DNA from 2 places in the Achromobacter xylosoxidans genome. Region 1 is predicted to be linked to the other one. Evidence: predicted binding sites of a transcription regulator. Region 1 holds the regulator's gene; the other holds the start of a gene.
The links. The regulator LexA, encoded in region 1, represses DNA repair genes until DNA is damaged. The targets are predictions, from matches to a motif close to ACTGTATNNNNATACAGT.
Positions count from the first base shown of each region.

Region 1 (16,063 bases):
CAAGCTCATGTCGCCCATGTCGGCAGAAGCCACCGTGGTGCGCAACTACATCGATACGCTCATCAACCTCCCCTGGAGGAAGAAGAGCAAGATCAACAATTCCATCAGCAACGCGGAAACGGTGCTGGACAACGACCACTACGGTCTGGAAAAGGTCAAGGAACGGATCCTGGAATACCTTGCCGTGCAACAGCGCGTGGACAAGGTGAAGGCGCCGATCCTGTGCCTGGTCGGCCCTCCGGGCGTCGGCAAGACCTCGCTCGGCCAATCCATCGCCAAGGCGACGAACCGCAAGTTCGTACGCATGGCGCTGGGTGGCGTGCGCGACGAAGCCGAGATCCGCGGCCACCGCCGCACGTACATCGGCTCCATGCCTGGCAAGATCGTCCAGAACATGTCGAAGGTCGGCGTGCGCAATCCCTTGTTCCTGCTCGATGAAATCGACAAGCTGGGCATGGATTTCCGCGGCGATCCCTCGTCGGCGTTGCTCGAAGTGCTGGATCCGGAACAGAACCACACGTTCCAGGACCACTACATCGAAGTCGACTTCGACCTGTCCGACGTCATGTTCGTGGCCACCAGCAACACGCTGAATATTCCGCCGGCGCTGCTGGACCGCATGGAAGTGATCCGTCTGTCGGGTTACACCGAGGAAGAGAAGATCCACATCGCCCGCGACCATCTGCTGCCCAAGCTGATGAAGAACAACGGCGTGAAGGATAGCGAACTCACGGTCGACGACAGCGCGCTGCGCGACATCGTGCGCTACTACACCCGCGAAGCCGGTGTGCGTGCGCTCGAACGCGAAGTGGGCAAGATCTGCCGCAAGGTCATCAAGCAGTTGCTGACCCAGAGCGACCGCGCCAAGGCTGAAGGCAAGGCCGCCGAGGTCAAGCCGGTCAACGTCACGGGCGACAACCTGAGTGAATTCCTGGGCGTGCGCCGTTATGCCTTCGGCATGGCCGAAAAGGAAAACCAGATCGGTCAGGTGACGGGTCTGGCCTGGACGGAAGTCGGCGGCGACCTGCTGACGATCGAAGTCGCGGACATGCCCGGCAAGGGCGTCATCCAACGCACCGGCTCGCTGGGCGACGTGATGAAGGAGTCGGTCGAGGCGGCCCGCACGGTAGTGCGTTCCCGCGCCCGCCGCCTGGGCTTTGCCGACAGCGTGTTCGAGAAGCACGACATGCACGTGCACGTGCCGGAAGGCGCGACGCCCAAGGACGGTCCGTCCGCGGGTATCGCGATCACCACGGCCATGGTGTCGGCCTTGTCGCGCATCCCGGTGCGCGCCGATGTCGCAATGACCGGCGAGATCACGCTGCGCGGCGAGGTCCTGCCCATCGGCGGCCTGAAGGAAAAGCTGCTGGCAGCTCACCGTGGCGGCATCAAGACGGTCTTGATTCCGGAAGAAAACGTCAAGGATTTGGCGGAGATCCCGGACAACGTCAAGAACCATCTCGAGATCGTGCCGGTGCGCTGGATCGACAAGGTGCTGGAACTGGCGCTGGAGCGCCTGCCGGAGCCCCTGGCCGAGGAAGAAGCGGTCAAGGAACCCCTGGTGGCCAAGCCTGCCGAACCGGGTTCGACCGACCCGGTGCTCAAGCACTGATGGAACCGGGAGCGACGCCGCCAGTAAGCGGCGCCCCTCCTGGATGCGGCTTCCAACAAAAAACCCCCGCCAAGAAATTGGCGGGGGTTTTTTTATGCTGCGCAGGCGCAGGAGCTGTTGGTTCCTAGTGCAGCGCGTGCGTGCGGATCAGGCCCACCGCGATGCCTTCCAGCGCGAAATCCTGGCCAGCTTCGACCACGATGGGTTCGAAATCGGGGTTTTCGGGCAGGAGTTCTATGTGGCCGTTCTGGCGTTGCAGGCGCTTGACGGTGACGTCGTCGCCCAGGCGGGCGACCACGATCTGACCATTGCGGGCTTCCGAGGCTTTCTTTACGGCGAGCAGGTCGCCTTCCAGGATGCCAGCGTCGCGCATGCTCATGCCGCGCACCTTGAGCAGGTAGTCGGGCGTCTGGGCGAACAGGTTGGGATCGACGCCGACTTCGCGTTCCACGTGTTCGGCGGCCAGGATGGGGCTGCCCGCAGCGACGCGGCCGACCAGCGGCAGCAGCAATTGGGCCAGGCCCGGCATGGGCAGCGAGCTTTGCGTGGGGGCAGGGGAGGCGTCCTTCAGGCGGATGCCGCGCGACGCGCCGGCGGTCAGCTCGATGGCGCCCTTGCGGGCAAGCGCCTTGAGGTGATCTTCCGCCGCGTTGGGGGATCGGAAACCCAGGGCCAGGGCAATTTCGGCGCGGGTCGGCGGGAAGCCCGTGCGCGTGACGGTCTGCCTGATGAGATCCAGGATTTGTTGTTGGCGATCAGTGAGTTTGCTGGCCATGGCGATGATCCGGTGCTAGCGGACTGTACATATATACAGCGCCATTCTGGGGGACGCAGCGCAAAAAAGCAAGCTCGGGGCGGACCGTCTCAAAGCCAACGTAATGGCAGGCCGCTCAGAATGTCCCGATTGGACGGGCCCGGCGGAACCGGCGGCGCCCGGACGCTGGAAAGCCATGTGCTTGCGGCTCCATGGCGCGGCCGGGCCTGGACGATGCGGCGTCTGTTACTCCGGCTTGATTCCGGCCGTCTCGATGACGCTGCGCCACTTTTGGGTCTCGGATTCGATATAGCCCTGCAATTCGTCCGGGCGGGTGGCTTTGATCGTGACGGCCTTGTCTTCAAGCTTGCGGATGATGTCGGGTTTGGTCAACGTTTTCAGCAAGGCGGCGCTCAGCACCGACAGCCGGTCGGCAGGAATGCCGGCCGGGCCCATGACGCTGACCCAGGCGTCCACGCTCATGTTCTTCACTCCCAGTTCCTCGGCGGTGGGCACGTCGGGCAGTTCCTTGATGCGCGTGCTGCTGGTGATGGCCAGCGCCCGCACTTTGCCCGACTGCACCAGGCTCAGGGCCGCAGGCAGATTGTCGAACCCGAGGTCGACGTGACCACCCATCAGCGCGGTTAACGCCGGCCCGCTGCCCGAGAAGGGAATGTGCTGCATCTTCGCGTCTGTCAGGATCTTGAAGTACTCGCCGGTCATGTGCGGCGATGTGCCAGCCCCGGGGCTGGAGTACGACAACTGCCGCTGCTTTGCGTCGGCGACCAGCGTGCGCAGGTTCTGGTACTTGGAATCGGCATTGACCAGCACCAGATTGGTGTAGAAGCCAACCTCGCCAATCATGGTGAAATCCTTGATAGGGTCGAAATTCAGCTCCTTGCGCAGCAGCGGGTTGATCACGTTGGTGGCTACGGTACCCAGGAAGATGGTGTAGCCGTCGGGTTTGGCGTGCGCGACCGACGAGGCGCCGATAGTGCCGCCAGCGCCGGCCTTGTTTTCGACGACCACGGCCTGTCCCAGTTCACGCGACAGGCCTTCAGCCAATACCCGCGCGACGATATCTGTCGACCCTCCCGGCGGAAACCCGACCACGAAGCGGATGGGCTGCTCCGGAAAGGCTGCGGCCGCGGGGCCGCCCAGCGTGACGGCGAATGCGCAGCTTGTGGCGGCAATCCAGGTCTTGAAATTCATGATCGATGTTCCTCCTGCCGGGTCGCGTTGCGCAAGTCGTCGATGATTCGCCGCTTGTCGATTTTGCCCAGCGTGTTTTTTGGAAAAGACTGCACGATGTGGATGATTTTGGGTGTCCGCACGGACCCCAACTGCTGCTTGCCGTAGTCGATCAGCGCCTGGACGCTGACCGAGCCCGGCCGAATCGGCACGACCGCCATTTCGACGCGTTCGCCCCAGTCGTCGTCGGCATTGCCGAACACCACGCATTCGGCGATACCGGGGTGTTGCGCATAGGCGTTTTCGACGTCAGAGGGATACACATTGAAGCCGCCGCTGATGATGATGTCCTTGCTGCGGCCCTTGATGAACAGGAACCCGCGTTCATCGATGACACCGATGTCTCCGGTGTGGAACCAGCCATCTTTCAGGACGGCCGCGGTCTGTTCGGGCATGTTCAGGTAGCCCGACATCAGCAAGTCGCCGCTGGCGATAATTTCGCCCAGGGTGTTTGGGATTGTGGTCGGGTGGCCGTCGGCGCCAACGACCGCCACCCGCGTCAGGGGGCCGATGCGGCCTGCGCTGCCGAGGTTTTCCGGCAGGGAGCCGGTCGCGCCGTTCATGCCGGCGATGATGACCGGCGCTTCCGTCAGGCCGTAGGTGACGCCCAGCACGGGGCCAAACTCCGCAATCGCCTGCGATTGCAGCGGGGCTGGGCATGGCGCACCGCCATACAGCAGGTTGCGCAGCGCCGGCAGATGGCGCGCAGCGGCGCACTGTGCCTGCACCAGCCGTTGGAGCAGCGTGGGGGGCAGCCAGGTGGACGTCACTCCATGGGTTTCCATCAAGGCGTGCAATTGTTCGGCTGTGGCCTTGCCAGCGATCACCAGGCAGCCCCCGGCATGCAATACCGGCAGCACGAAAGTGCCTGCGCCATGCGTCATCGGTGGAGCCAGCAGGAAGCGTTCCTCGCTGTCGAAACCATATGTCATGGCCAGTGATGCCACCATGGTGTTGATGCAGCGTAGCGACTGCAATACGGCTTTGGGCGCGCCCGACGATCCGCCGGTGAACTTGATGGCGGTCGTTTCGCTCAGATCCGGGTTGGAGCGCGATGGTGACCGGCCCGCGTGTTCACGCACCAGCGTATCGACATGGAGCTGACGGCCCGCGTCGTTGCAGATGCGCAGACCGTGGTAGGAAGCCAGCAGCGCCTCGTATGCCGCGTCGTGCAATACGATGTCGGGCGCGGCCGTCGCCAACTGGCGGGCGATGTCCTGTTCGACCACGGTCGGCGTCAGCGGTACCAGCACGCCGGCGCAGGCGTAGGTGGCCAATATGCCCAGCAGCATCGCGTGCGAATTGCCGGCCAGCGTCGCGATCACTGGACGCGGTTTGCCCGACAGGCGTTGTAGCGCCGCAGCCAGCGCCAGCGTCTGGCCGCGCAGCGCTTCGTAGGTATGGGTGCGGCCGCTAGCCGCATCGATCGCTGCGATGCGGTCCGGGTACCGCATGGCTGCATGCAGGAAGAAATCGACAGGCTGCATGCTAGAGCCTGTTGCTGAGCACCGTGACTACGGCCGCGGCATCTTCGTAGTGCAAGAAGCCGCCGCCGTTTTCGGCCACTGCGGTACGGGCGCCCTGTACCTGGCGCGCGCCGGCCTCATGGCGCAGTTGCGTAACGAGCTCATGGATTTGCACCAATCCCGTCGCGGCGATCGGGTGTCCTTTGGACACCAGGCCGCCCGATACGTTGACGGGTGTGGGACCGCCCAGGCTGGTCGCTCCGCTTTCGGTGTATGGCCCGCCTTGGCCGCGGGCGCAAAGGCCCAGATTCTCGATCTGCAGCAGTTCCGCGAAGCTGGATGCGTCATGCACTTCAGCCAGGTCGATGTCCTGCGGCGTGATCCCGGCCATGGCATAGGCGCGCTTGGCAGCCAGGTGCACGCAATGCCTGTCCATATCGGCGATGTCGCGGATCACCGTGCTGGCCGCGCCGATGCCCGCGACCCTGACGGCCCGTTGCCTGCGCGCGTCTGACAGGGCGCGGCCGCTGGACAACACGATGGCGGCGGCACCGTCGGAAATGGGTGCGCACATGGCGCGCGTCAGTGGCCAGGCGATCTCGGGGGTCGCAAGCACTTCGTCGGTCGACATATCGTTCTGGTATTGGGCCAGCGGGTTCGTGGTCGAGTGCGCGTGGTTCTTGGCTGCCGCACTGGCGATCTGCCGCTGCGTGGTGCCATACGTGCGCATATGCTGGCGCGCCATGGCCGCATAAATGTCCATGAAAAAGCTCTGCGTATTCCAGGCGCCGGGAGAGTTCAGCCGCTGGCGGATGCCGGGGTCGGTCTCCTGCTGGCAGAAGAAATCCCATGTCTGACGCAACAAATGTATGTCGGTGCCGCCGAAGAACGCGTTCATCATCTCGGCCTTCTTGTCCGGATAGAACATCTTTTCCGCGCCTACCACCAAGACCGTGTCGAACATGCCCGATTCGACCGCCATGCAGGCGTTGAACAAGCCGGAACTGCTGCTGGCGCAGGCGTTTTCGATATTGAAGACGGGGATGCCGCTCACCCCCATCGCGTTCAGCGCGCATTGGCCACGGATCGAATTCTGCTTTTCCATTTGGCCTTGGCGCACGTTGGAAAACCACGCCGCCTGCATGTCTTCCAGTCCGTGGCCGCTGTCGGCCAGGGCAGTGTTGACGGCTTGTTCGGTTAATTGCTTGACCGAGAGATCCGGGTGGCGGCCAAGCGGAGTATGGGCGATGCCGGTGATATAGACGTTCATATTGGGCCTAGGCAGCTGATCGATGAGTGGCTCTATTCTGCGTGGCTGGCCGTTCCGCATTAACCCCTGCTTACCCGTTGAAAACAGGATAAAGTTCCGGCATGTGAAACTTTTTTTACCTGGTGTGGATCCGGATGACATGACGCAATCCTCCAGCATCCAGAAAGCGCTGCGAGTGCTGAAAACCGTGCAGCGCCATCACGAGGAAGGTCTGCGGCTCATCGACGTGTGTCGGGAGCAGGGCTTGGAAAAACCGACGGCGCTGCGCCTGTTGCGCGAACTGATGGCGCAGGGACTGGTGGCCCGTAACGCGCGCAGCAAGAAGTACTACCTTGGCGACTATTGCCGGAAACTCGGGGAGTCACTGGCTGCGCAATCGTCGCTGTCCGTACGCTATGGACCTTTGCTGAGGCGCATCTCCGACCGCACCGAAGACGCCAGTTTCCTGGTGATCCTGCAAGACCTGGACACCCTGTGCATTGCTCGGGAAGTGGGTGCGTATCCGATCCAGGCCCTGGCCATCCCGGTCGGCAACCGGCAGCCCATCGGCGTGGGTGCGGGTGGGCTGGCCATGCTGGCGAGCTTCGACGAAGACCTTACGGAGCATTACCTCAACGTCAACAGGGCCCGCTTTCTCAAGTACAAGTCGCTTACGCTGGAGCAGCTGCGCATGCGCATTGCCCGCGCGCGTAAGCGCGGCTATGCCGTGATAGGCAGCCACGCGGTCAGCAAGGTTACGGGCGTGGGCGTCACGCTGATGAACAAGGAAGGCGATGTGCTGGGCGGCATCAGTGTCGCGGCACTGGACAATCGCATGACGCAAAAGCGCCAGGAGGCTGTTGCCCAGATGATCCGCGAAGAGATGAACCGGTTCCTGGACAAGTAAAGCTGCCGCGCGCAACGGGCAGCGCAAAAGAAAACGGGACCCGAAGGTCCCGTTCCTGGCTGCAGGCCCGCATGGGCCTGTGCGCGGTAAACGGCTTTACAGCACGGCCGCGATGCCCTTGGCGACTTTGTCGATGTTGCCGCTGTTCAGCGCGGCGACGCAGATGCGGCCGCTGGAAACGGCATACACGCCATGCTCTTCGCGCAGGCGGTCCACTTGCGCGGCGGTCAGGCCCGAGTACGAGAACATGCCGCGCTGCTTCAGCACGAAGCTGAAGTCCTGCTTGCCGCCGTGTTCCTTGATCTTGTCGACCAGTTGCTTGCGCATCAGGCGGATGCGGTCGCGCATGCCGGCGAGTTCCTCTTCCCACATGGCGAAGAGTTCAGGCGTGTTCAGGACCGTCGACACCACCGTGCCGCCGTGGGTGGGCGGGTTGGAGTAGTTGGTGCGGATCACGCGCTTGAGCTGGCTCAGCACGCGGGTGGCTTCGTCCTTGCTGCCGGCGACGACCGTCAGCGCGCCGACTCGCTCGCCGTACAGCGAGAACGACTTCGAGAACGAGGAGCTGATGAACATGGTCAGGTCCAGGTCGGCGAACATGCGCACGACCGAGGCGTCCTCGGTCAGGCCGTCGCCGAAGCCCTGGTAGGCGATGTCCAGGAACGGGACCAGATGGTTTTCCTTGACGACGGCGGCGATCTGCTTCCACTGGTCGGCGGTGGGGTCCACGCCGGTGGGGTTGTGGCAGCAGGCATGCAGCACGACGACGGTCTTGGCCGGCGCGGCCTTCAGGTCGGCCAGCATGGCGTCGAAGTTCAGGCCGCGGGTAGCGGCGTCGTAGTACGAATAGGTGCCGACTTCGAAACCGGCGCGCTCGAACAGGGCGCGGTGGTTTTCCCAGCTGGGATCGCTGATCAGGACCTTGGAGGTCGGCAGCAGTTGGCGCAGGAAGTCGGCGCCGATCTTCAGCGCGCCGGTGCCGCCCAGGGCCTGGGTGGTCAGCACGCGGCCGGCGGCGGCCAGTGCGGAATCCTTGCCCAGCAGCAGGGCTTGCGCGCCGTTGTTGTAACCGGCGATGCCTTCGATGGGCAGGTAGCCGCGGGCGGCGGCGGCTTCGATGCGGGCGGCTTCGGCCTTGCGAACCGCGCCCAGCAGGGGGATGCGACCCTGATCGTCGTAGTACACGCCCACGCCCAGATTGACTTTACCGGGACGCGTATCAGCGTTGAATTGTTCGTTCAGGCCAAGAATGGGGTCGCGCGGGGCGAGTTCGACGGAATCGAAAAGGGTGCTCATGGGAGTCTGATGAGGTGGGTGGACGCAGTACGGGCTGCTGTGGATAATGAGGGGTTTACCCTGGAAGAGTCTAGCATGCCTAAGAGCGCAATAGACCCGATTACGGCGGGGGCCGCAGCGAACCTGGCGGCCGATCCCGCGGCGGCATTGGCCGTGGCGGATCCGTCCGCGCCAGGCCCCGGATTCATCGATTTCCCGGGCAGCCCGTTTCACCTGTACCAACCCTATCCGCCGGCGGGCGATCAGCCCACCGCCATCGAGGGGTTGACCCAGGGGGTCGAAGACGGCCTGATGTTTCAGACGCTATTGGGCGTGACGGGCTCCGGCAAGACCTACACCATGGCCAACGTCATCGCCCGCATGGGGCGCCCGGCGCTGGTTCTGGCCCCCAATAAGACGCTGGCCGCCCAGCTGTACGCCGAAATGCGGGAGTTCTTCCCGAAGAACGCCGTCGAGTACTTCGTTTCGTACTACGACTACTACCAGCCCGAAGCGTACGTGCCGACGCGCGACCTGTTCATTGAAAAGGATTCGTCCATCAATGAGCACATCGAACAGATGCGGCTGTCGGCGACCAAGAGCCTGCTGGAGCGCCGCGACACCATCATCGTGGGCACCGTGTCGTGCATCTACGGTATCGGCAACCCGGGCGACTACCACGCCATGGTGCTGATCCTGCGCGCCGGCGACCAGATCTCGCGCCGCGAGATCCTGGCCCGCCTGGTCGCCATGCAGTACACCCGCAACGACGCCGAGTTCACCCGCGGCGTCTTCCGGGTGCGTGGCGAGACCATCGACATCTTCCCGGCGGAAAGCCCGGAACTGGCGCTGCGCCTGACGCTGTTCGACGACGAGATCGAAAGCCTGGAGCTGTTCGATCCGCTGACCGGCCGCATCCGCCAGAAGCTGCCGCGCTTTACCGTCTATCCCGGTTCGCACTACGTCACGCCGCGCGACACCGTGCTGCGCGCCATTGAAACCATCAAGGAAGAGCTGCGCGAACGGGTCAAGCGCTTCGTCGACGACGGCCATCTGGTCGAGGCGCAGCGGCTGGAGCAGCGCACCCGTTTCGACCTGGAAATGCTGCAGGAGCTGGGCTTCTGCAAAGGCATCGAAAACTACTCTCGCCACCTGTCCGGCGCGGCGCCAGGCGAACCGCCGCCCACCCTCATCGACTACCTGCCGTCCGATGCGCTCATGTTCATTGACGAAAGCCACGTCACCATCGGCCAGTTGGGCGGCATGTACCGGGGCGACCGCGCGCGCAAGGAAACGCTGGTGCAGTACGGCTTTCGCCTGCCGTCGGCGCTGGACAACCGGCCGCTGAAACTCGAGGAATTCGAGGCTCGGATGCGCCAGTGCGTGTTCGTGTCGGCCACGCCGGCCGCCTACGAGAAAGAGCACACCGACAACGTCGTGGAACAAGTGGTGCGGCCTACCGGGCTGGTCGATCCGCTGGTCGAGGTCCTGCCGGCCCGGACCCAGGTCGATGACCTCCTCGGGCAGATCAAGGCGCGCGTGGCGCAAGCGGAGCGCGTGCTGGTCACCACGCTGACCAAGCGCATGGCGGAGGACTTGACGGACTTCCTGAGCGAGCACGGCGTCCGAGTGCGCTATCTGCATTCGGATATCGACACCGTCGAGCGCGTGGAAATCATCCGCGACCTGCGCCTGGGCACCTTTGACGTGCTGGTGGGGATCAACCTGCTGCGCGAAGGGCTGGATATTCCCGAAGTGTCGCTGGTCGCGATCCTGGATGCCGACAAGGAAGGCTTCCTGCGTTCGGAACGCAGCCTGATCCAGACCATCGGGCGTGCGGCGCGCAACCTCAACGGCCACGCCATCCTTTATGCGGACCGCATCACCGATTCGATGCAGCGCGCCATGGAGGAAACCGAAAGGCGGCGCGCCAAGCAGCTGAAGTTCAACGCCGACCACGGCATTACCGCCCGGGGCGTGCAGAAGGCCGTGCGCGAACTGATTGATGGCGTGGTCGCGCCGACGCAGCACGACGCGCTCGAGGCCGCAGTTCCGGCCGAGTTCCTGAAGGACGAAAAGGCCCTGGCCCGCGAGATCAAGCGCCTCGAAAAGCTGATGATGGATCATGCCCGGAACCTCGAGTTCGAACAGGCGGCTGCGGCGCGCGACGCGCTGACCGCGCTGAAGCAGCGCGTGCTGCTGGACGGGGCGGTGTAGCAGCGGATTACGTGTCTAAATGTTTCTTTTCGCTGACTGGCGGCTGAATATTGCCAAAACCTGTTGCGTTGCAATCAGGCTGCCACGATTCGCCCGGATATCTGCATTCAGTGTTCATGAGAGAGATCAGAATTTCTTCATAAGTTATTGATTTTATTGAAAAAATATTGATACTGTATTTGCCGGGCCAGAATCCCGCAGACGCAAAAAAAGCTTGCCTTATCTCGGGTTTTCCCGCACACTTACTCCCATGATGACCAAGGTACTTTTCGTTTGCATGGGCAATATCTGTCGCTCGCCGAGCGCAGAGGGCGTGTTTCGCCATTTGGTGAACGACGCGGGTTTGGGCGATGTGGTTCGCATCGACTCCGCGGGCACGCACGCGTTTCACATCGGCGAGGCGCCTGATGCCCGGGCGCAGGCCGCAGCGCGCAAGCGCGGCTACGAGATCACGCACTGCGAAGCGCGTCAGGTCACCGCGGAAGATTTCCGCGATTTCGACTTGATCCTCGCCATGGATTGGGACAATCTGTCCGCCATGCAGCAGCAGTGCCCCAAGGCCTACCAGCACAAGCTGATGCTGCTGATGCGCTTTGCCAATGAGTTCGAAGAGGCCACCGTGCCCGATCCGTACTATGGCGGCGCCGATGGTTTCGGCAAGGTCCTGGACTACCTGGAAGACGCCTGTCAGGGTGTACTTGAGCTGGTGCGCAAGCGCGCGACCCAGTACCAGGCGGCGTGATCCGCTTGTTCCGCAGGGCTGCCCGCCGGGCGGTTCTCGGAGGTGCTTGGCAGTGAAAAACCGCGCGAATGCGCGGTTTTTTCTAGCCGGGAGCCATACCAAATTAGTCGGGAATAGGCTATACTTGAGGCAATTACTCGGGTATTGACCGCTGGATTCGCCTGCGGCCATTGCCGAATCACTGGGAACCTACCATGCGGCTAACTACCAAGGGGCGTTTCGCCGTGACTGCCATGATCGATCTGGCTATGCGGCAGCATAGCGGTCCGGTCACTCTTGCGGCCATCAGCCAGCGTCAGAACATCTCGCTGTCCTACCTGGAACAGCTGTTCGGGAAACTGCGTCGCCACGAACTCGTGGACAGCGTGCGCGGCCCTGGGGGCGGCTACTCGCTCGCGCGCCTCGCCCGCAACGTTACCGTTGCCGACATCATTTTCGCCGTCGATGAACCCCTGGACGCCACCAGCTGCGGCGGCAAGCGGGACTGTACGAGCGGCAACGACGGCAAGCCGGGCAAGTGCATGACGCACGAACTCTGGGCTACGTTGAATCGCAAGATGGTGGATTACCTGGATTCGGTGTCCCTGCAGGATCTCGTCGATCAGCAGCGCGTGCGCCAACTGCAGGAAGCCAACAATCAAGCGCAGGCTTGCGCGGTGCGCGTGAACCGGGTGGGGGGCGCCAACAACGCCGCCAACGCCCCGGCCGCGACCGTCGCCGCCAATGCCACCGTATAAGCAGTATCAGGAGTTGTAGAAATGACCACCCGCCCGATCTATCTGGATTATTCCGCCACGACGCCCGTCGACCCCCGCGTCGTGGACAAGATGGTGCCCTGGCTGTACGACAATTTCGGCAACCCGGCATCCCGCAGCCATGCGTTTGGCTGGGAATCCGAAGAAGCCGTCGAGCGCGCCCGTGAAGAAGTCGCCAAGCTGGTGAACGCCGATCCGCGCGAAATCGTCTGGACCTCCGGCGCCACCGAATCCAACAACCTGGCGATCAAAGGCGCCGCCAACTTCTACCAGGAACGCGGCAAGCACATCGTCACCGTCAAGACCGAGCACAAGGCCGTGCTGGACACCTGTCGCGAACTCGAGCGCCAGGGCTTCGAAGTGACCTATCTGGACGTCAAGGACAACGGCCTGATCGATCTGGACACCTTCAAGGCCGCGCTGCGCCCCGATACCGTGCTGGTATCCGTGATGATGGTGAACAACGAAATCGGCGTGATCCAGGACGTCGCAACGCTGGGCGAGATCTGCCGCGAAAAGGGCATCATTTTCCACGTGGACGCCGCCCAGGCGACCGGCAAGGTGGAAATCGACCTGCAAAAGCTCAAGGTCGACCTGATGTCGTTCTCGGCTCACAAGACCTACGGCCCCAAGGGCATCGGCGCCCTGTACGTGCGCCGCAAGCCGCGTATCCGCATCGAAGCGCAGATGCACGGCGGCGGCCACGAGCGCGGTTTCCGCTCGGGCACGCTGGCCACGCACCAGATCGTCGGCATGGGCGAAGCTTTCCGCCTGGCCCGCGAGGAAATGGGCACCGAGAACGAGCGCATCCGCATGCTGCGCGACCGCCTGTGGGCTGGCCTGTCGCAGATCGAAGAGGTCTACCTCAACGGCGACATGGACCAACGCGTCCCGCACAACCTGAATGTCAGCTTCAACTACGTCGAAGGCGAGTCCCTGATCATGGCGATCAAGGAACTGGCCGTCTCCAGCGGCTCGGCCTGCACCTCGGCCAGCCTGGAACCGTCCTACGTGTTGCGCGCCCTGGGCCGCAACGACGAACTGGCGCACAGCTCGATCCGCTTCACGCTGGGCCGTTTCACGACCGAAAAGGAAGTGGACTACGCCATCGAGTTGCTCAAGAGCCGCGTCGGCAAGCTGCGCGACATGTCGCCGCTGTGGGAAATGGCCAAGGAAGGCATCGACTTGAACACCGTGCAGTGGGCTGCGCACTAAGCGCCCGCGCCTAGAAATTCGTGGAGAATTAACATGTCTTACAGCACCAAAGTCCTGGATCACTACGAAAACCCGCGCAACGTCGGTTCGTTCGACAAGTCGGACGAGTCGGTCGGCACCGGCATGGTCGGCGCGCCCGCCTGTGGCGACGTGATGAAGCTGCAGATCAAGGTGAACGAAGCCGGCGTGATCGAAGACGCGCGCTTCAAGACCTACGGCTGCGGTTCGGCCATCGCTTCCAGCTCGCTCGTGACCGAATGGGTCAAGGGCAAGACGCTCGACGAAGCCATGAACATCCGCAACACGCAGATCGCCGAAGAACTGGCCCTGCCGCCCGTGAAGGTGCACTGTTCCATCCTGGCCGAAGACGCGATCAAGGCCGCGGTGCAGAACTACAAAGAAAAGCATTCGGCCCCGGCTGAAGCTGCTGTGGCGGGCTGAACATGTCCGTTACCCTGACCCAACAGGCTGCCACCCATATCGGCCGCTACTTGCAGAAGCGCGGAAAGGGTATCGGCTTGCGGCTCGGCGTTAGGACCACGGGCTGCTCCGGCATGGCCTACAAGCTCGAGTACGTGGACGACGTGGCGCCGGAAGACGTGGTGTTCGAAAGCTTCGGCGTGAAGGTCTTCATCGACCCGAAAAGCCTGTCCTACCTGGACGGCACCGAACTCGATTACGCCCGTGAAGGCCTGAACGAAGGCTTCAAGTTCCGCAACCCCAACGAAAAGGCGACCTGCGGCTGCGGCGAGTCGTTCACGGTGTAAGTCTTGGCTGGTGACGATCACTTCGGCCTGTTCGGCTTGCCGGCGCGTTTCGATCTGGACGCCCAGGCGCTTGAGACTGCGTGGCGTACCGTCGCGGCGCAGGTGCATCCCGACCGCTACGCCACTGCCAGCCCCGCGGAACGCCGCGTGGCCATGCAGTGGGCGGCTCGCGCCAACGAGGCTTACCGCCTGTTGCGCGATCCCTTGCTGCGGGCGCGCTACCTGTGCGAGCAGGCCGGCGTGGACCTGCAGACCGAGAGCAACACGGCCATGGACCCCGAGTTCCTGATGCAGCAGATGACCTGGCGCGAGATGCTGGACGACGCACGCGACGACGCCGACGCCCTGGCGGCCTTGCAGGCGGAATTGCAGCAGGCGCGCGCCGCCATGCGCGCCACGCTGGCCCGTCTGATCGACCAGGACCGCGACTACGCGGCGGCGGGGCTCAAGGTGCGGGAGTGGATGTTCGTGGAGAAGTTGGCGGAAGAACTGGCGCACGCCCAGCCCGCCGCATAGCCCAGGCCGCGCCGGGGCGTCCGCGACACGGGCGCCGGCACAGCGCCGCCTACTGACCATAAAAACAGAATCATGGCCTTATTGCAGATATCAGAGCCTGGCGAATCGCCCGCGCCTCACCAGCGCAAGCTGGCGGTCGGGATCGACCTGGGCACCACCAATTCCCTGGTTGCGGCCGTGCGCAGCAGCGTCGCCGAAGTGCTGAGGGACGAGCAAGGCCACGCCTTGCTGCCTTCCGCCGTGCGCTATTTCGCCGGCGGCAAGGTCACCACGGGGCGCGAACCGCTCGCGCAGCAGGCCGAGGATCCGCTGAATACCGTTGTGTCGGTCAAGCGTTTCATGGGCCGTTCGCTGGAAGAGGCGCGCGCCAGCCGTGCGCCGTACGAATTCGTGGACGCGCCCGGCATGGTGCGCATCCGCACCGTCCAGGGCGACCTGAGCCCGGTTGAAGTGTCGGCGCAGATCCTGGCCGTTCTGCGCCAACGCGCCGAAGACGTGCTGGGCGATGACCTGGTCGGCGCGGTCATCACGGTGCCCGCCTATTTCGATGACGCCCAGCGCCAGGCGACGCGCGACGCCGCCCGTCTGGCCGGCCTGAACGTGCTGCGCCTGCTGAATGAACCGACCGCAGCGGCCATTGCCTACGGCCTGGATAACGCGGCTGAAGGCGTGTACGCCGTGTACGACCTGGGCGGCGGCACGTTCGATATTTCCATCCTGCGCCTGACCCAGGGCGTGTTCGAGGTCATTGCCACCGGCGGCGATACCGCGCTGGGCGGTGACGACTTCGATGCCTTGATCGTCGATCATGTGGTGGCCGGGCTTGCCGCGGGCGAGTTTTCGCCGGCGGACCGCCGCCGCTTGCTGATGGCGGCGCGCGCCGCGCGCGAGGCCTTGTCGGACGCCGATGCGGCCGGCCTGAAGCTGAAATTGTCCGACGGCAGAACCGTGGACACGAGCCTGACGCGGGCCGCATTCGAAGAACTGGCCCAGCCCCTGATCGTGCGCACGCTGGACTGCGCGCGCCGCGCCTTGCGCGACGCATCGCTGACGCCGGCCGACGTGCGCGGCGTGGTGATGGTCGGCGGCGCCACGCGCATGCCGGTCGTGCGCGCTGCCGTGGGCAAGCTGTTCGGCACGCAACCGCTGACGGACCTGGATCCCGATCAAGTGGTGGCGCTGGGCGCCGCCTTACAGGCCAATCTGCTGGCGGGCAACCGCGCTCCCGGCGAAGACTGGCTGCTGCTGGACGTGATCCCGCTGTCCTTGGGGCTGGAAACCATGGGCGGCCTGGTGGAGCGCATCATCCCGCGCAACAGCACGATTCCGGTGGCGCG
Region 1 is NZ_CP061008.1:2,745,875-2,761,937, forward strand. It holds gene lon (endopeptidase La) at 1-1,612, shown strand, start outside; gene lexA (transcriptional repressor LexA) at 1,737-2,387, opposite strand; gene IAG39_RS12910 (Bug family tripartite tricarboxylate transporter substrate binding protein) at 2,613-3,578, opposite strand; gene IAG39_RS12915 (class I adenylate-forming enzyme family protein) at 3,575-5,104, opposite strand; gene IAG39_RS12920 (thiolase family protein) at 5,106-6,494, opposite strand; gene IAG39_RS12925 (IclR family transcriptional regulator) at 6,493-7,239, shown strand; gene IAG39_RS12930 (amino acid aminotransferase) at 7,336-8,535, opposite strand; gene uvrB (excinuclease ABC subunit UvrB) at 8,611-10,731, shown strand; gene IAG39_RS12940 (low molecular weight protein-tyrosine-phosphatase) at 10,982-11,473, shown strand; gene iscR (Fe-S cluster assembly transcriptional regulator IscR) at 11,668-12,210, shown strand; gene IAG39_RS12950 (IscS subfamily cysteine desulfurase) at 12,232-13,443, shown strand; gene iscU (Fe-S cluster assembly scaffold IscU) at 13,477-13,884, shown strand; gene iscA (iron-sulfur cluster assembly protein IscA) at 13,887-14,210, shown strand; gene hscB (Fe-S protein assembly co-chaperone HscB) at 14,214-14,726, shown strand; gene hscA (Fe-S protein assembly chaperone HscA) at 14,799-16,063, shown strand, end outside.

Region 2 (16,063 bases), 1.8 Mb from region 1:
GCTGCAAGCGCGGCGCAAGGGATTGCGCCGCGCCGCCCGCCTGGCGCGGGCTCGTGATGATACGCACAGGGTGCTCCGCGGCTCGCGGGGCGCACCAACCGCCGGCCAAGACCGGCAATATCACGGGGAAAAACCCCAAAAGGAGTTTGCATGACCACGTCCGTCAAACACCCCTTGGGCCATCGCAACGCCTGGACGCTCGCAGCCGCGGGCCTCGCCACGGCCTTGCTGTCCACGGCGCCGGCGCCCGCCGCCGCTCAACAGAAGTTCGTCAGCATCGGTACGGGCGGCGTCACCGGCGTCTACTATGCCGCCGGCGGCGCCATCTGCCGCCTGGTCAATAAAGACCGCTCCAGCCACGGCATCCGCTGCTCGGTCGAATCGACCGGCGGCTCGGTCTTCAACGCCAACACCATCAAGGCCGGCGAACTGGACCTGGGCGTGGTGCAATCCGACGTGGGCTTCAACGCCTACAAGGGCGAAGGCCAGTTCAAGCAGGCCGGGCCGTACACCAAGCTGCGCTCGGTGTTCTCCATCCACCCCGAGCCCTTCACCGTCGTGACGCGCAAGGAAGCGAACGTCAAGAGCTTCGAAGACCTCAAGGGCAAGCGCTTCAACGTCGGCAACCCTGGCTCGGGCACGCGCGCCTCGATGGAGGAGTTGCTGAGCACCATGGGCTGGACCCTGAAGGACTTCTCGCTGGCGTCCGAACTGCGTCCCGACGAGCACGGCTCGGCGCTGTGCGACGGCAAGATCGACGGCTTCTTCTATGGCGTGGGCCACCCCTCGGCCAACATCCAGGACCCCACCACCAGCTGCGGCGCCAAGCTCGTGTCGCTGACCGGCCCGGCCGTGGACAAGCTGGTCGAGAAGTACCCGTACTACGCCCACGCCTCCATTCCGGCCGGGCTGTATCCGAACAACCCGACGGAAACCAAGACCTACGGCGTGACGGCCACCTTCGTCACCTCGGCCGACGTGCCCGAAGCCACCGTCTACACCGTGGTCAAGGCGGTGTTCGACAACTTCGACGACTTCAAGAAGCTGCATCCCGCGTTCGCCAACCTGAAGGCGGCGGACATGGTGAAGAACGGGCTGTCGGCGCCGCTGCATCCGGGCGCCGAGAAGTACTTCAAGGAAAAGGGCCTGCTCTGAGGCCCGGGCCCAAGGGCCGCTGAAACGGCACGCCAGCGGAGCCGGGTCCAGCCCGGCCACGCAGGCTGCCGTCCCTGACGCACAGCAAGCGCGGGGACTCAACGCGCGCCGCGCCGCCGGCGCGCGCCATGACACGTAGGGGAATTTCATGAATAAAGAGCCGCATACGCCGGCCCCGGACCTGGAACAGCTGGTCGCCGACGCCGACCGCGGAGGCCGCAATGTGCGCGGCCTGGCGGGCGCCACGTTGGCGGCGGGCGCGCTGATCTGGTCCCTCTTCCAGCTCTGGTACGCGTCGCCGTTGCCGTTCTCCCTGAATTGGGGCATCTTCAACGACACCGAGGCGCGCGCCCTGCACCTGGGCATCGCCATGTTCCTGGGCTATCTGGCCTACCCGGCCAGCAAGCGCTCGGCGCGCGACCGCATGCCCTGGTACGACTGGGCGCTGGCGCTGATGGCGGGCTTCTGCGGCAGCTATCTGTACCTGTTCTACAACGAGCTGGCGGGCCGCCCCGGCCAGCCCACGACCATGGACGTGGCCACGGCCGCGATCGGCCTGGCCCTGCTGCTGGAGGTGACGCGCCGCGCGCTCGGCCTGCCCATGACGGTGCTGGGCCTGGTGTTCGTGGCCTATGCCTTGGCCGGGCCCTGGCTGCCCGACGTGCTGGCGCACCGCGGCGCTTCGCTGGAGCGCCTGATGTCGCACATGTGGCTGACGACGGAAGGCGTCTATGGCGTGGCGCTGGGCGTATCGGTGTCGTACATCTTCATCTTCGTGCTGCTGGGCTCGATGCTGGACAAGTGCGGCGCCGGCAACTACATGATGCAGGTGTCGTTCGCGCTGCTGGGGCACCTGCGCGGCGGACCGGCCAAGGTGGCGGTGGTGTCCTCCGCCGTCAACGGCCTGGTGTCGGCGTCGTCGGTGGCCAATGTGGTGACCGGCGGCATCTTCACGATTCCGCTCATGAAGAAGGCCGGATACGGCGGCGTGCGCGCCGGGGCCATCGAGACCGCCTCGTCCGTCAACGGCCAGATCATGCCGCCCGTGATGGGCGCGGCCGCCTTCCTGATGATCGAGTACGTAGGCATCCCCTATACCGACATCATCCGCCACGCGATCCTGCCGGCCGCGATCTCCTACATCGCGCTGTTCTACATCGTCCACCTGGAAGCCCTGAAACTGGGCATCCAGCCCATGATGGCCTCGGGCCCCGCCCGCACGCCGCTGCAGAAGCTGGCCGGATGGGGCATGGGCATCAGCGGCACCTTGCTGGTGATGGGCGCGGTCTACTGGATAGGCACGGGCGTGCAGGCCGTGGCGGGCGCCGCGGCCATCTGGGTGCTGCTGGCCATCCTGGCCGTGCTCTATCTGTGGCTGCTGCGCGTGGCGGCGCGGCACCCCGATCTGCCGCAGGACATCGACATCAACCACCCCGTGCGCCCGCAGCCCTGGCCCACGGTGCGCGCCGGACTCTACTTCCTGATTCCCATCGGCATCCTGGTCTGGTGCCTGAGCGTGGAAGAGCTGTCGGCCGGACTGTCGGCGTTCTGGGCGGCGATGGCGATGCTGTTCCAGATGGTGACGCAGCGTCCGCTGATCGCCTGGTTCCGCAAGCAGCCGGTGTCCGCGGCCTGGCGCCATGGCTGGCGCGACGCCATCGGCGGCCTTGAGGACGGCGCCCGCAACATGATAGGCATCGCCATCGCCTGCGGCACCGCCGGACTGATCGTCGGCGCCATCACACTGACCGGCCTGGGCCTGCGCATGACGGCCTTCGTCGAGCTGGTGTCGATGGGCAACGTGCTGCTGATGCTGATCTTCACGGCGGTGGTGTGCCTGATCCTGGGCCTGGGCATGCCGACCACGGCCAACTACATCCTGATGGCGACGCTGATGGCGCCCGTGGTGGTGGAGCTGGGCGCGCAGAGCGGCCTGGTGATTCCGCTGATCGCGGTGCACATGTTCGTCTTCTATTACGGCATCATGGCCGACATCACGCCGCCCGTCGGCCTGGCGACCTTCGCGGCCGCCGCCATCTCGGGCGAGGACCCGATCAAGACCGGTATCCAGGGCGTGACCTACGCGGCGCGCACGGCCATCCTGCCGTTCATGTTCGTGTTCAACCCCATGCTGCTGCTGATCGACGTCACCTACGGTTGGGAACTGGCGCTGGTCGTGACGGGCGCGACGATCGCCTCGCTGACCTTCGCCGCCGCCACCATGCGCTGGTTCCGCGTGCGCTGCACGCTGGCCGAGGTCGGGGTACTGCTGCTGATCACGTTCATGCTGTTCCGTCCGGACTGGTTCATGGACCATTTCGCGCCGCGCCATGAAAGCCGTCCGGCGTCCGAGATGCAAGCCATCGCGGGCGCGCTGCCCGACAACGGACGGCTGACGGTGGTGCTGCGCGGCATCAACCTGGAAGGCGATGAACTGACCAAGACCGTGGCCGTTGCCCTGCCCGAATTGACCGGCGACGCTGCCGGGCAGGACGCGGGCCGCAAGCGCCTGGCCGAAGCCGGACTGACGCTGATGAGCCTGGGCGACCAGACGCAGATCGGCGGCGTGCGCTTCGGCAGCCGCGCCCAGCGCGCCGGCTGGGAACAAGGCTGGGACGTGCTGGAAGTGAAAGCGCCCAACCCGCAGCGCTGGTCCGACTTCTGGGTCTATGTGCCCGCATTGCTGCTGCTGGCGGGAATGTGGGCACGCCAGGGCCGGCGCGACGGCGGCGCCCCCGTCGGCCGGCTGCGCGCCAAGCCGGTCTGATCAGTCTGTCCGCGCGCGCCGCCAGGCCGGCCAGGCGCCGATGGTGAGCGCGCGCAGGAACCACTCGACCGGGCCGTAGGCGTGGCGCCGCAGCCACCAGGCGGACAGCGGCAACTGCGCCGCGAATATCGCCACGGCAATGCAGAACGTCGCCAGCGGCGACACCGAGCCGAACAGGCGCAGGCCCCAGGCGGTGAAGAGAAAAGCGCAGACCACGGATTGCATCAGGTAATTGCTCAATGCCATCCGCCCGGCGGGCGCGAGCCAGCCCGCCAGCCGCGCCCCCGGCTGCGTGCGCATGGCCAGCAGCAAGGCCGCCGCGTACGACATGCTGAGCAGCGGCGCGGTCAGCAGGTCCACCGCCAGGCCCGGCAATTCCCAGGCTGCCCCCGCCGACGGCAGCGTGCTGAAGGCATAGGCCGCGGAACCGGCCAGGCCTGGCGCCAGTCCCAGCGCGCACAGCAGCCACAGCGCCCGCGGCTGACGCCAGGGATCGGCCAGCGCGTTGCGGCGGCCCAGCGCGTAGCCCGCCAGGAACATGGCGAACGCGAACGGCCCCTGCACGAACAGCACCGTGAACCACACGCCCCCGGTCAGCTCATTCCAATGCTGCGCAATGGTCGTGCCGATGGTGCCCCGATATGCATCGATCGCCGCCAGGGCGTCCGCTTGATACTGCGCCTCGTACCCGGGCGCCACCGGGTCCAGGTAGCTCAACGCGCCCAGAATGGCCCACAACGATGCCGTCAGCACGATGAGCCACAGCGAAATGCGCAGCGCCCGCCGCGGCTCCATCCGCCGGCACAGCAGCAACGCCAGGCCCAGCAGCGCGTAGGTCAGGAGTATGTCGCCCTGGTAGAACAGCACCGCGTGCGCCAGCCCCAGCAAAGCCAGGCCCGCCAAGCGGCGCAGGAAGCGCGGCGCGAAAGCCGCCTGGCCGCGTTCGGCGGCGCTCATCTGCAAGGTGAAGCTGTAGCCGAACAGGAATGAGAACAGCAGATAGAACTTGGTCTCGAACAGCCAGGCGATCAGCCAGCGCACGGTCAGATCCAAGGGCTGCGAGTACGCCGGGTCGGCCACGCCGGCGCCATAGAACGGCGAAGAGAACACGCCGATATTGACCACCAGTATGCCGAAGAGCGCGAAACCGCGCAGCGCATCGACCTGCGCCAGACGCGCGTGGGTTGCCGGCGCGTTCATGCCCGCCTCCCTGCGGCTGAGCCTTGTTGCGCGCCATCAGGCAGGCACCGCGACAGGGCCTGCTCCAGGAGACGGCTGCCCGCCGCCGCGCCAAAGGCGGGGTCCACCACCGACCGGCTGTAGACGCCGTCCAGCAGCAGCAATAGCGTATCGGCCATCTCGGCTACGGGTTGCGGCGGCATGCGTTGCGCCCAAACCTTTTCCAGCAAGGCCACCAGGCCGGCCTTGCGCGCCGCCTCGTTCTCCATCACCAGGGCGTGCACGCGCGGGTTGCGCACGGCCTCGGCCAGGATCTCCATGCCCAGCCTGACGTAGGCCGGATCTTGATGCTGCGCCAACTGCGCCGCGACCCAGTCCGCCAGCGCCCGCCTCGCGTCGGGCGCGGCGCACGCTTGCCGCATGCGGTCGCGCGCGGACTCCGTATCCGACGCGATCATCGCTTCGATGATTTCGGCCTTGCTGCCGTAGTAGTGGAACAGGTTGCCGGGACTCATGCCGGCGCGGGCGCAGATCTGCGCCGTCGAGGTCGAGTGGAAGCCGTGCTCGGCAAAGCAATCCGCCGCGGCGGCCAATATCTGGTTGCGCCGTTCCTGCTGTTTGATGGGGTCGATCTTGCGCATCTTATTAATAGACTGAATGATCTATCTATTAAATGCCGGAATCGTGCAGCCAGTCAACAGACGAAAAAATGGCGGGCCGCAGCCCGCCATTCTCTTGCCTGCCCGACGCCTAGCCCAGCACCGGCGACAGCACCGGCTGCTTGGGCCGCACATCCAGCGCCCGGCCCTTGCGGGCGCGCTTGCCGATGTAAGGGGCCAGCGCGTCGCCCACCAGGATGTCCTCGGTGTGCTTGTTGCGGTAGATGCCGGCCGCACGCAGGCCGCCCGCGCCGATGGGTACGGTCTGGTCCAGCTTGTCGCTGCCGTCCAGCCCCATCAGGATGGTGCCGCGGCCGCCGCCGGACAGCGTCTTGACCTCGTCCAGGCCGAACACCAGGAACTTGCCCTTGTGCGACAGCAGCGCCAATTGCTTGGCGCCGTCGAACAGCGGCACCGGACGCAGCAGTTCGTCGCCCTCTTCCAGGGTGATGAACTGCTTGCCGGCGCGCTGGCGGCTGACCATGTCGGACAGCTTGGCGGCAAAGCCGTAGCCGCCGCGCGTGGCCAGCAGCCAGCGGCTGTCGGCCGCGGCAGCGATGGTGTGGACGATGCGCGTGCCGCTGCCCAGGTCGATCATGGTGGTGACCGGCTGGCCGTCGCCGCGCGCCGAAGGCAGCCCGGCGACCGGCACCGAATAAACGCGGCCGTTGTCGCCCACGGCGATCAGCGTGTCGGTGGTGCGGCACTCGAAGGCGCCGTACAGATCGTCGCCCTGCTTGAAGCCGAATTGCGACGCATCATGGCCGTGGCCCTGGCGGGCGCGCAGCCAGCCCTTTTGCGACACGATCACGGTGACGGGTTCGTCCAGCACCTTGGTTTCGAGCACGGCGCGTTCGGCGGTCTCGATCAGCGTACGGCGGTCGTCGCCGTATTGCTTGGCGTCGGCTTCGATTTCCTTGATCAGCAGGCGCTTGAGCGAGGCGGGGTTGTCCAGCAGTTCCTGCAGGCGCACCTGCTCGTCGCGCTTGTCGGCCAGTTCCTGTTCGATCTTGAAGCCTTCCAGGCGCGCCAGCTGGCGCAGGCGCATTTCCAGGATGTCCTCGGCCTGGCGTTCGGACAGCTTGAAGCGTTCCATCAGCGCGGCGCGCGGCTCATCGGATTCGCGGATGGTCTGGATGACTTCGTCCACGTTCAGGTAGACGACCATGCGGCCTTCCAGCACGTGGATGCGGTCGATGACCTTGTCCAGGCGGAAACGCGTGCGGCGCACCACGGTATTGGTGCGGAACGCCAGCCATTCGACCAGGATGTCGCGCAGCCCCTTCTGGCGCGGCCGGCCGTCGGTGCCGATGCACACCAGGTTGATGGACGAGCTGCTTTCCATGCTGGTCTGCGCCAGCAGCGTGTTGACGAATTCGTCGCGGTCCACGCGCGAGGTCTTGGGTTCGAAGACCAGGCGCACGGCGGCATCCTTGCCCGACTCGTCGCGCACGGCGTCCAGCAGGTTCAGCATCACGGCCTTGGCCTGCGTCTGCTCGGGCGTCAGGCTCTTCTTGCCGGTCTTGACCTTGGGGTTGGTGATTTCCTCGATCTCTTCCAGCACCTTCTGGCCCGAGGTGCCCGGCGGCAGCTCGGTGACCACCAGTTGCCATTGGCCGCGCGCCATTTCCTCGAACTGCCAGCGCGCACGCACCTTGAGCGAACCGCGGCCGCCCGCGTAGATCTGGGCGATGTCCTCGGCCGGCGTGATGATCTGCCCGCCGCCCGCGAAATCCGGCCCCGGGATCAGGGCGTGCAGCTCGGCGTCCGGCATCTGCGGATGCTTCAGCAGCGCCACGCAAGCCTGCGCCACTTCGCGCAGGTTGTGCGGCGGGATCTCGGTCGCCATGCCGACCGCGATACCCGAGGCGCCGTTGAGCAGCATCACGGGCAGGCGCGCCGGCAGCATCTGCGGCTCTTGCTGGCTGCCGTCATAGTTGGGCACGAAGTCCACGGTACCTTCGTCCAGCTCGTCCAGCAGCAGCTTGGCGATGGGGGTAAGGCGGGCTTCCGTGTAGCGCATGGCGGCGGCGTTGTCGCCGTCGCGCGAACCGAAGTTGCCCTGGCCGTCGATCAACGGATAGCGCAGCGAGAAATCCTGCGCCATGCGCACCATGGCGTCATAGGCGGCCTGGTCGCCATGCGGGTGATACTTGCCCAGCACGTCGCCCACGACGCGCGCGGATTTGACGGGCTTGGCGCCAGCCGCCAGCCCCATCGCCTGCATGGCGAACAGGATGCGCCGCTGCACGGGTTTCTGCCCGTCGCCCACGTCCGGCAGGGCGCGGCCCCGCACCACGGACACCGCGTAGTCCAGATAGGCTTGCTCGGCGTAGCGCGCCAGGGTGATGGCGGCATCGCCATCGCCGCCGCCATCGCCGCCGGGCGGGTTGGAATCGAACAAGCCGGGTTGATTGCTGTCGGTCATGATGTATTCAGGTAGACAATTTCATCGAAACGGCGTCAAAGCGCCTGCGCGGACGACATCAGCTGCGTATCGGCGACATGCGCGCGCAACTGGGTCCGCACCGCATCCAACGTGGCGGCATCCTGCCCGCGTTTGGGGATGATCACGCCTTGCAAGGTGCCGAGAATGACATAGAGATGTTGCGGAGTTTCCTCGACCCGCCGCACATCGGACCAGTCCATGCGTCCGGAGGCGGTGGCAGTGGTATCCGTGATGCCATCGGGGCCGAAATCCAGCTGATGGCGGCCCAGGAACAATTCGTCGGGCTGTCGCTTCAGCATGCGGCGCGTGTTCATCCTGACCAGCGAGGGCAGGACGTACTCGTAGGCCAGCGCCAGGAGCGCAAGTATGCCCAGGCCCACCGCCAAGCCCTGGAAATACACGGGCAGGATCCGCCCCCAGTTCGGCGTATTGCCGTCCCAGGTCTGCCAGATCAGGTAGGCCAGCAGGGCCACGATCATCAGGACCGCGAATCGCAGATGGGACCGGTAGCGGCGGCGGCGCAGCTCCGGCCGCTTGTACACGTAAGCGGCGAAGTCGGCGTAGTCGTCGGCCGTCATCTGGACGTCCATGCGGGCCGAGCCGGGCGCGGACCCGGCCATCAGATGTCCAGCTCCGCCAGGTTGCCCTTCTCTTCGATCCAGGCGCGGCGCTGCGAGGACTCGCCCTTGCCCATCAGCATGTCGAACATGCGGGTGGTGTCCTCGGGAGTCTGGTCGCCGTAGCCCACGGGCAGCAGGCGGCGCGTGTCCGGATTCATGGTGGTTTCCCACAGCTGCTCGGGGTTCATTTCGCCCAGGCCCTTGAAGCGGCTGACGGCCCAGGCGCCTTCACGCACGCCTTCCTTGCGCAGCTTGTCCTGCGCGGCTTCGAGTTCGCCTTCGTCCAGGCAGTAGATCTTGCGCGCCGGACGCTTGCCCTGCGCCGGCACGTCCAGCCGGAACAGCGGCGGCTTGGCCACGAACACGTTGCCGGCCTCGACCAGCTTGGGGAAGTGCTTGTAGAACAGCGTCAGCAGCAGCACCTGGATGTGCGAGCCGTCGACGTCCGCATCGGACAGGATGCAGATGCGGCCGTAGCGCAGGCCCGACAGGTCCGGCGTGTCGCCGGGGCCGTGCGGGTCCACGCCGATGGCGACGGAAATGTCATGGATTTCGTTGTTGGCAAAGAGCCGGTCGCGGTCCACTTCCCAGGAGTTGAGCACCTTGCCGCGCAGCGGCAGGATGGCCTGGAATTCCTTGTCGCGGCCCATCTTGGCCGAACCACCGGCGGAGTCGCCCTCGACCAGGAAGACTTCGGTGCGGGTCGCGTCGCTGGACTCGCAATCGGTCAGCTTGCCCGGCAGCACGGCCACGCCCGAGCTCTTGCGCTTTTCGACCTTCTGCGCCGAACGCTGGCGCGCCTGGGCCTGGCGGATGGCGAGTTCGGCCAGCTTCTTGCCGTACTCGACGTTGCTGTGCAGCCACAGGTCCAGCGCGCTCTTGGAAAAGCCGCCAACCAGGCGCACCGCGTCGCGGCTGTTCAGGCGTTCCTTGATCTGCCCCTGGAACTGCGGGTCCAGCACCTTGGCCGACAGCACGAAGCTGGCGCGGGCGAACACGTCTTCCGGCAACAGCTTGACGCCCTTGGGCAGCAGGCTGTGCAGTTCGGCGAAACCCTTGACCGCGCCGAACAGGCCTTCGCGCAAGCCCGATTCATGGGTGCCGCCGGCCGGCGTCGGAATCAGGTTCACGTACGACTCGCGCACTGCGTTGCCGTCCTCGGTCCAGGCCACTACCCACTGGGCGCCCTCGCCTTCGGCGAAGTTCTCATGGTCGGCCCCGGCGTACTGTTCGCCTTCGAAGAACGGCACCATCAGCTCCGCCCCGGCCAGCGCCTCGGACAGATAGCCGCGCAGGCCGTCCTGGTACTGCCAGGTCTTGGTGTCGCCGGTCTTCTCGTTGACCAGGGACACCTTGACGCCCGGCAGCAGCACGGCCTTGCTGCGCAAGAGGTGCGTCAGCTCGCCCAGCGGAATGTTGGGGCTGTCGAAATACTTGGCATCCGGCCACACGCGCACGCGGGTGCCGGACTTCTTGCGGCCGCCCTGGTCGTAGGGCGCCAGGGGTTCGGCCACGTCGCCGCCCTTGAAAATCAGGCGGTTGACGGCGCCGTCGCGCCACACCACCACTTCCAGGCGCGTGGCCAGGGCATTGGTGACGGACACGCCCACGCCGTGCAGGCCGCCGGAGAAGGCGTAGGCGCCGCCGCCCGCCTTGTCGAACTTGCCGCCCGCGTGCAGGCGCGTGAACACCAGCTCCACCACGGGAGCGTTCTCTTCAGGGTGCAGGCCGACGGGAATGCCGCGCCCGTCGTCCTCGACGGAAACGCTGCCGTCGACGTGCAGCGTGACCTGGATCTGCTTGCCGTAGCCGGCCAATGCCTCGTCTGCGGCGTTATCAATGACCTCCTGCACGACGTGCAGGGGGTTTTCGGTTCGGGTGTACATGCCCGGGCGCTGCCGCACGGGCTCCAGTCCCTTCAGGACGCGAATGGACGCCTCGGTGTAACGTGGAGTGGCCAAGTTATCCCCAACATCTGTGGAAAAAAACCGACATTTTACGGATAAGTCTAGATTCTGCGCGGCTCCCAGTGGGATGAGCACGACCTGAGCAGCTCCGAATTCGGTAGGATGATGACAGTCACAGCCAGCGCATCGGGTCGATACGGCCCGGATCGCGATAACTGCGCCGCAACATCCTACACAAATCCAGCAACTCCTGTTGTTATTAACAGTGGTATGCCTGTTGATATTGACAGTGGTATGCTTGAGTCCATCCACAAACAAGAACAACGGCGGGGCGCGTCCCTTTTTACGCGCCTTTTGCTGCCGAACCGAGAATCACCATCATGAGCGACCAAATCAAGAACGTCAGTGACGCCAGCTTCGATGCCGATGTGTTGAAATCCGGCCAGCCGGTGCTGGTGGACTACTGGGCTGCCTGGTGCGGCCCTTGCAAGATGATTGCCCCGATCCTGGAAGAAGTCGCCACGGAGTACGCTGGCCGCCTGACGATCGCCAAGCTGAACGTCGACGAAAACCAGGGCACCGCCACCAAGTACGGCATCCGCGGCATTCCCACCCTTATGCTCTTTAAAGACGGCCAAGCCGCCGCCACCAAAGTTGGCGCGCTGTCGAAGTCGCAACTGACCGCATTCCTGGACGGCGCGCTGTAAGCCGCGTGCCGTGAACGAAGGCGCCGCCCTCGGGGCGGCGCTCATTCAATACCGCGTGTGCCCGTCCGTGGCGCGCCGCCAGAACTCTCCTTCACTTTCCCCCAAAAATCCACCGCGATGCACCTCAACGAACTGAAGGCGCTGCACGTCTCGCAGCTGCTGGAAATGGCCGCCGGCCTGGAAATCGAGAACGCCAACCGCCTGCGCAAGCAGGAACTGATGTTCGCCATCATGAAACGGCGCGCCAAGCAAGGCGAGCAGATCTTCGGCGACGGCGTCCTGGAAGTCCTGCCCGACGGCTTCGGCTTCCTGCGCTCGCCCGAGACCTCGTATCTGGCCAGCACGGACGACATCTACATCTCGCCCTCGCAGATCCGCCGCTTCAACCTGCACACCGGCGACTCGATCGAAGGCGAAGTGCGTACGCCCAAGGACGGCGAGCGCTATTTCGCCCTGGTGAAGGTGGACAAGGTCAACGGCGTGGCGCCGGAAGCGATCAAGCATCGCATCATGTTCGAAAACCTGACGCCGCTGCACCCGAACCGCAACATCCGCCTGGAACGCGACATCAAGAGCGAGGAAAACCTCACCGGCCGCATTCTCGACGTCTTCGCCCCCATCGGCATGGGCCAGCGCGGCCTGATCGTCGCCAGCCCCAAGTCCGGCAAGACGGTGATGATGCAGCACATCGCGCACGCCATCACCACCAACTATCCCGACGCGGTCATGATCGTCCTGCTGGTGGACGAGCGCCCCGAGGAAGTGACCGAAATGCAGCGCACGGTGCGCGGCGAAGTGGTGGCCTCGACCTTCGACGAGCCCGCCACCCGCCACGTGCAGGTCGCGGAAATGGTCATCGAAAAGGCCAAGCGCCTGGTCGAAATGAAGAAGGACGTCGTGATCCTGCTGGACTCGATCACCCGTCTGGCCCGCGCCTACAACACCGTGGTGCCGGCCTCCGGCAAGGTGCTGACCGGCGGCGTGGACGCCAACGCCCTGCAACGCCCCAAGCGCTTCTTCGGCGCGGCCCGCAACCTGGAAGAAGGCGGTTCGCTGACCATCCTGGGTACGGCGCTGATCGAAACCGGCAGCCGCATGGATGAAGTCATCTATGAAGAATTCAAGGGCACCGGCAACTCCGAAGTCCACCTCGAACGCCGCCTGGCCGAAAAGCGCGTCTACCCGTCGATCAACCTGAACAAGTCCGGCACCCGCCGCGAAGAGCTGCTGATCGCTCCGGACCTGCTGCAGAAGGTCTGGGTGCTGCGCAAGTTCATCCACGACATGGACGAAGTCCAGTCCATGGAATTCATCCTGGACAAGATGCGCGCCACCAAGACCAACGCCGAATTCTTCGACATGATGAAGAAGAAGTAAGCCCAGTCGCGGTCCGCGGCGCCTGCGCCGCGGACCCGGCCATGAAAAACGCCCTGGAGCGCTTGCGCCCAGGGCGTTTTTCTTTCATGGATCGGACAGACTGCCTGCGCGGCTCACTGCCCGCCCATGAACTCCTCCAGCGTGCCGGGCTGCGGCGCCGGGCGCGGGGTCTGCTTGTTGCCTGCCGGCTTGCCGGACGCGTCTATCGGCTCGATCTTGGGGTCGTCCCAACTGCCGGTGACGGCGTATTCCATGGTCATGGCCCGCGCCAGCGGCTGCTTCAGCAGCCACTGCGTCACGAACGCACCCAGGCCGATCAGCGGATTGACCGCCAGCGCCGTCACCATGGCCGCCCCGCTGGCGTCCAGGTTCGGAATCACCACGGCCTTCATGTCCCAGCGTTCGCGGATGATGTTGACACCGCCCGCCAGCACGATGGCCGCCACCGGCCCGTTGATCTTATAGCCCTCGGTCGACGCCGTGCCGTCGGCCAGCTTGACCTTGCCGCGGATGGTGTCAAAGGGGAAGCCGTCGCGCAGCAGATTGGTGGGGTTCACATCCAGCCGCGCCAGCCGCTGCAGCGACTGCAGGGACAGCAGCTCCAACAGTCGCGCGGTGCGCGAGTTGACGTGCATGAAACGGCCCTTGTCCAGACTGACGTCGACCTCGCCCGTCAGGTCTTCGACCTTGTGGGTCCAGGGCAGATTGCGCCAGGTGGCCTTGCCCTGCATCGTGCCCTTTCCGCCCGAGACCACTTTCTCGAGGCCGATGCGGTCCAGGAACTTGCCTACGTCTTCGAACTTGACCGAGGCGTCCACGGTCAGGCCGCGGCCCTGGCCTTCCAGGTTCCAGTTGCCGGTGGCGTTGAGCGAGGCCGCGTCGTTGACGATGGACAGCTTGTCCAGGCGCCATTGGCGGCCGCGCTGCAGGTTCGTGCCCTGCACCTGGAGTTCGCCCACATTCTTGCCGTACAGCAGGAATTCCTTGGCCTGCAGGTCGATCGCCGGGATGTCGGACAGATCGTTGCCAGAGGACAGCGCCTCGTCGGCCTTGTTGGTGTCGCCCTCGCCGCCCAGCGACAGGTGCTTCAGGCGCGCGGTGATCTGGCCGGCGATGGCGCCCGAAGCCTCGCGCCATTCAAGCGAACCCGTGGCCTGTTTGGATTGCAGATCCACGCGCCATTGCGCGGGTCCCGGCCGGGTCGCGTACAGCGTCAGGTCGTTCAGGGTAAAGCCGCCGGTCCGCAAGACGCCGGCCGCCAGGCTGATGCGTTCGGCCGCAGGCAGCATGGGCTTGGGCGCGGCACGGCCCTTGGCCGCAGGCGCACTGAAGCCATCGGACACTTTTTCCCAGGCGTCCATGTCCAGTTCGGGCAGGCTCGCGTTCAGGCTGAATCCGCGTTCCGGCAGGCTTGCCGGACGATTGATGCCCAGCGCGCCGCGCGCGAAATAGGATTGCGCCCCTTCGGACGGCGCCCGTTCGAACAACGCGTTGACGCCATCGCCCAGACTGGCGGTGAGCCAGCGCCGGTTCTGCGCCCCACGGTCCTGCGCGGGCGACCATTGCACTTTGAGCAACTGCGAGGCCTGGGCGGCCTTGCCCACCGGAGCGGGCATGTCGATCGCCATGCCCACCAGATCGGATTCGACGGAGATGTCCACCGCGCCGCCGCGCTGATAGCCCACCTTGCCCTTGTAGGCCGCCTTGCCCGAAAAGCGCGACATGGACGGCGTGTTGCTCAATTGGGTCAGCGCCGGCCCGGCCAGCGTGCCCTCGAAGCGCAGGGCGTCCGTGCTCTGCGCCAGGCGTCCGTATATCCGCGCCGGGCCGCCCAGGAACTGGGCCCTCAGATCCTTGGCCTCGACACCCGTCTCCGAGAACGCCAGGTCGCCGTGCATCTGGCTGAGCAGCGGCATCTCCGGCATGAAGGTGAAGGAGTTGCCCGCGAACAGGATGTTCCCCTGGACCTGGGTGTCATCGGTGTTCAACAGCGGCACCTTGAGCTTGAGCCCCACCCGCCAGTCGCCGGTGCCGCGCGCCTCGTCCAGGGCGCCATCCAGCAGCTCGCCCAAGGGCGAGTTGGCGGCCAGCGCCAGATAGGCCGGCACGGCGCCGGACGTCTCGCCGGTCAGCAGAAGTTCGGAGTTCTCTTCCATGTTGGGAATGGTTGCGGAAACCGCCCCGAGCGTTACGGTATGCCCCGGCCCGGTATGCGCGACCGCGCCGCCCGCGCTGTCCAGCGCCAGGCTGACCTTGTCGATGCGGAAATTGCCGGACAGGTTCTCCAGCATCGGCCAGCCCTTGCGCCGTTCGCGCGCAGGCGCGTAATCGACCTTGGCGCCGCTGAATGCGCCGGCGATCACGAATTCGCCCTGAGCCTCAGGCGCGCCAAAAGGAAACTCGTCGAGATCGCCCTTGAGCGTGATGGAGGCGGATTGCATTTCGCCCGCGGGCAAGCCGCTGGCCAGCCATTCGCGCGCATCGGCGTTGACCTCCAGGGGCAGATAGCGATGGATGGCGGACATGGAGCCGCGCGCCATCACGCCGTGCATGTCGACGCTGCCCGCCGCGGTCTTGCCCTCGGGGCGCCACTGTCCCTGCACGCGCACGTCGAGGTCGTCGTTGACCAGTTGCAGCTGGCCTATGTCCACGAACCAATGCTTGGCGTCCGGCCCCTTGACGGAGGCATCCAGCGCCACGTCGCGCACCGCCAGCGTGGGTTGCTCGAAGACGCCGGGCAAGGACAGCGTCAAGTGCTCGGCCTTGCCGCTGACCGACACCGCCGGGGCGCCGGGGCTGCGCGCCAGCGGCACGCTCTCCAGTTGCATGAAGTCGCCCGGCAAGCCCTGGACGCGGGCCTGGACATAGCCGGCCTTGAAACCGGGCGCCGCGGCCCCTTGCGCCGTCTCGGTCCATTGCAGGCCGCGCACGGCAGCGTCCGCGGTCAGGTCAGTGAACTTGCCACGCTCCAGCTGCAGCCATGCCCGCCCGCTCAGGCGGCCCGCTACCGCCGGGACCTCGAACCACGGCTGCCACGCCTGCGGTTCGGCGTCGTCCAGCTGGACATACAGTTGGCCGCCCCAATTACCGGGATTCGCCGCGTTCACCGAAAACAGGCTGCGGTTGAATTCGCCGCGCAGCTCGACATTGCGCGCCAACGCGTCGCCCGCTGCGGCCTTGAGCACGAAGCGATGCGACAAGCTGCCGTTGCGCGCCAGGAAGTCGACGCCCGTCAGGGTCAGC
Region 2 is NZ_CP061008.1:4,563,387-4,579,449, forward strand. It holds gene IAG39_RS21210 (TAXI family TRAP transporter solute-binding subunit) at 151-1,155, shown strand; gene IAG39_RS21215 (TRAP transporter permease) at 1,304-3,922, shown strand; gene IAG39_RS21220 (DUF418 domain-containing protein) at 3,923-5,122, opposite strand; gene IAG39_RS21225 (TetR/AcrR family transcriptional regulator) at 5,119-5,742, opposite strand; gene parC (DNA topoisomerase IV subunit A) at 5,852-8,188, opposite strand; gene IAG39_RS21235 (YcxB family protein) at 8,224-8,829, opposite strand; gene IAG39_RS21240 (DNA topoisomerase IV subunit B) at 8,829-10,790, opposite strand; gene trxA (thioredoxin TrxA) at 11,117-11,443, shown strand; gene rho (transcription termination factor Rho) at 11,561-12,820, shown strand; gene IAG39_RS21255 (YhdP family protein) at 12,934-16,063, opposite strand, start outside.
Region 2: the regulator LexA is predicted to act here: its motif matches at 10,986-11,003, upstream of IAG39_RS21240 (DNA topoisomerase IV subunit B).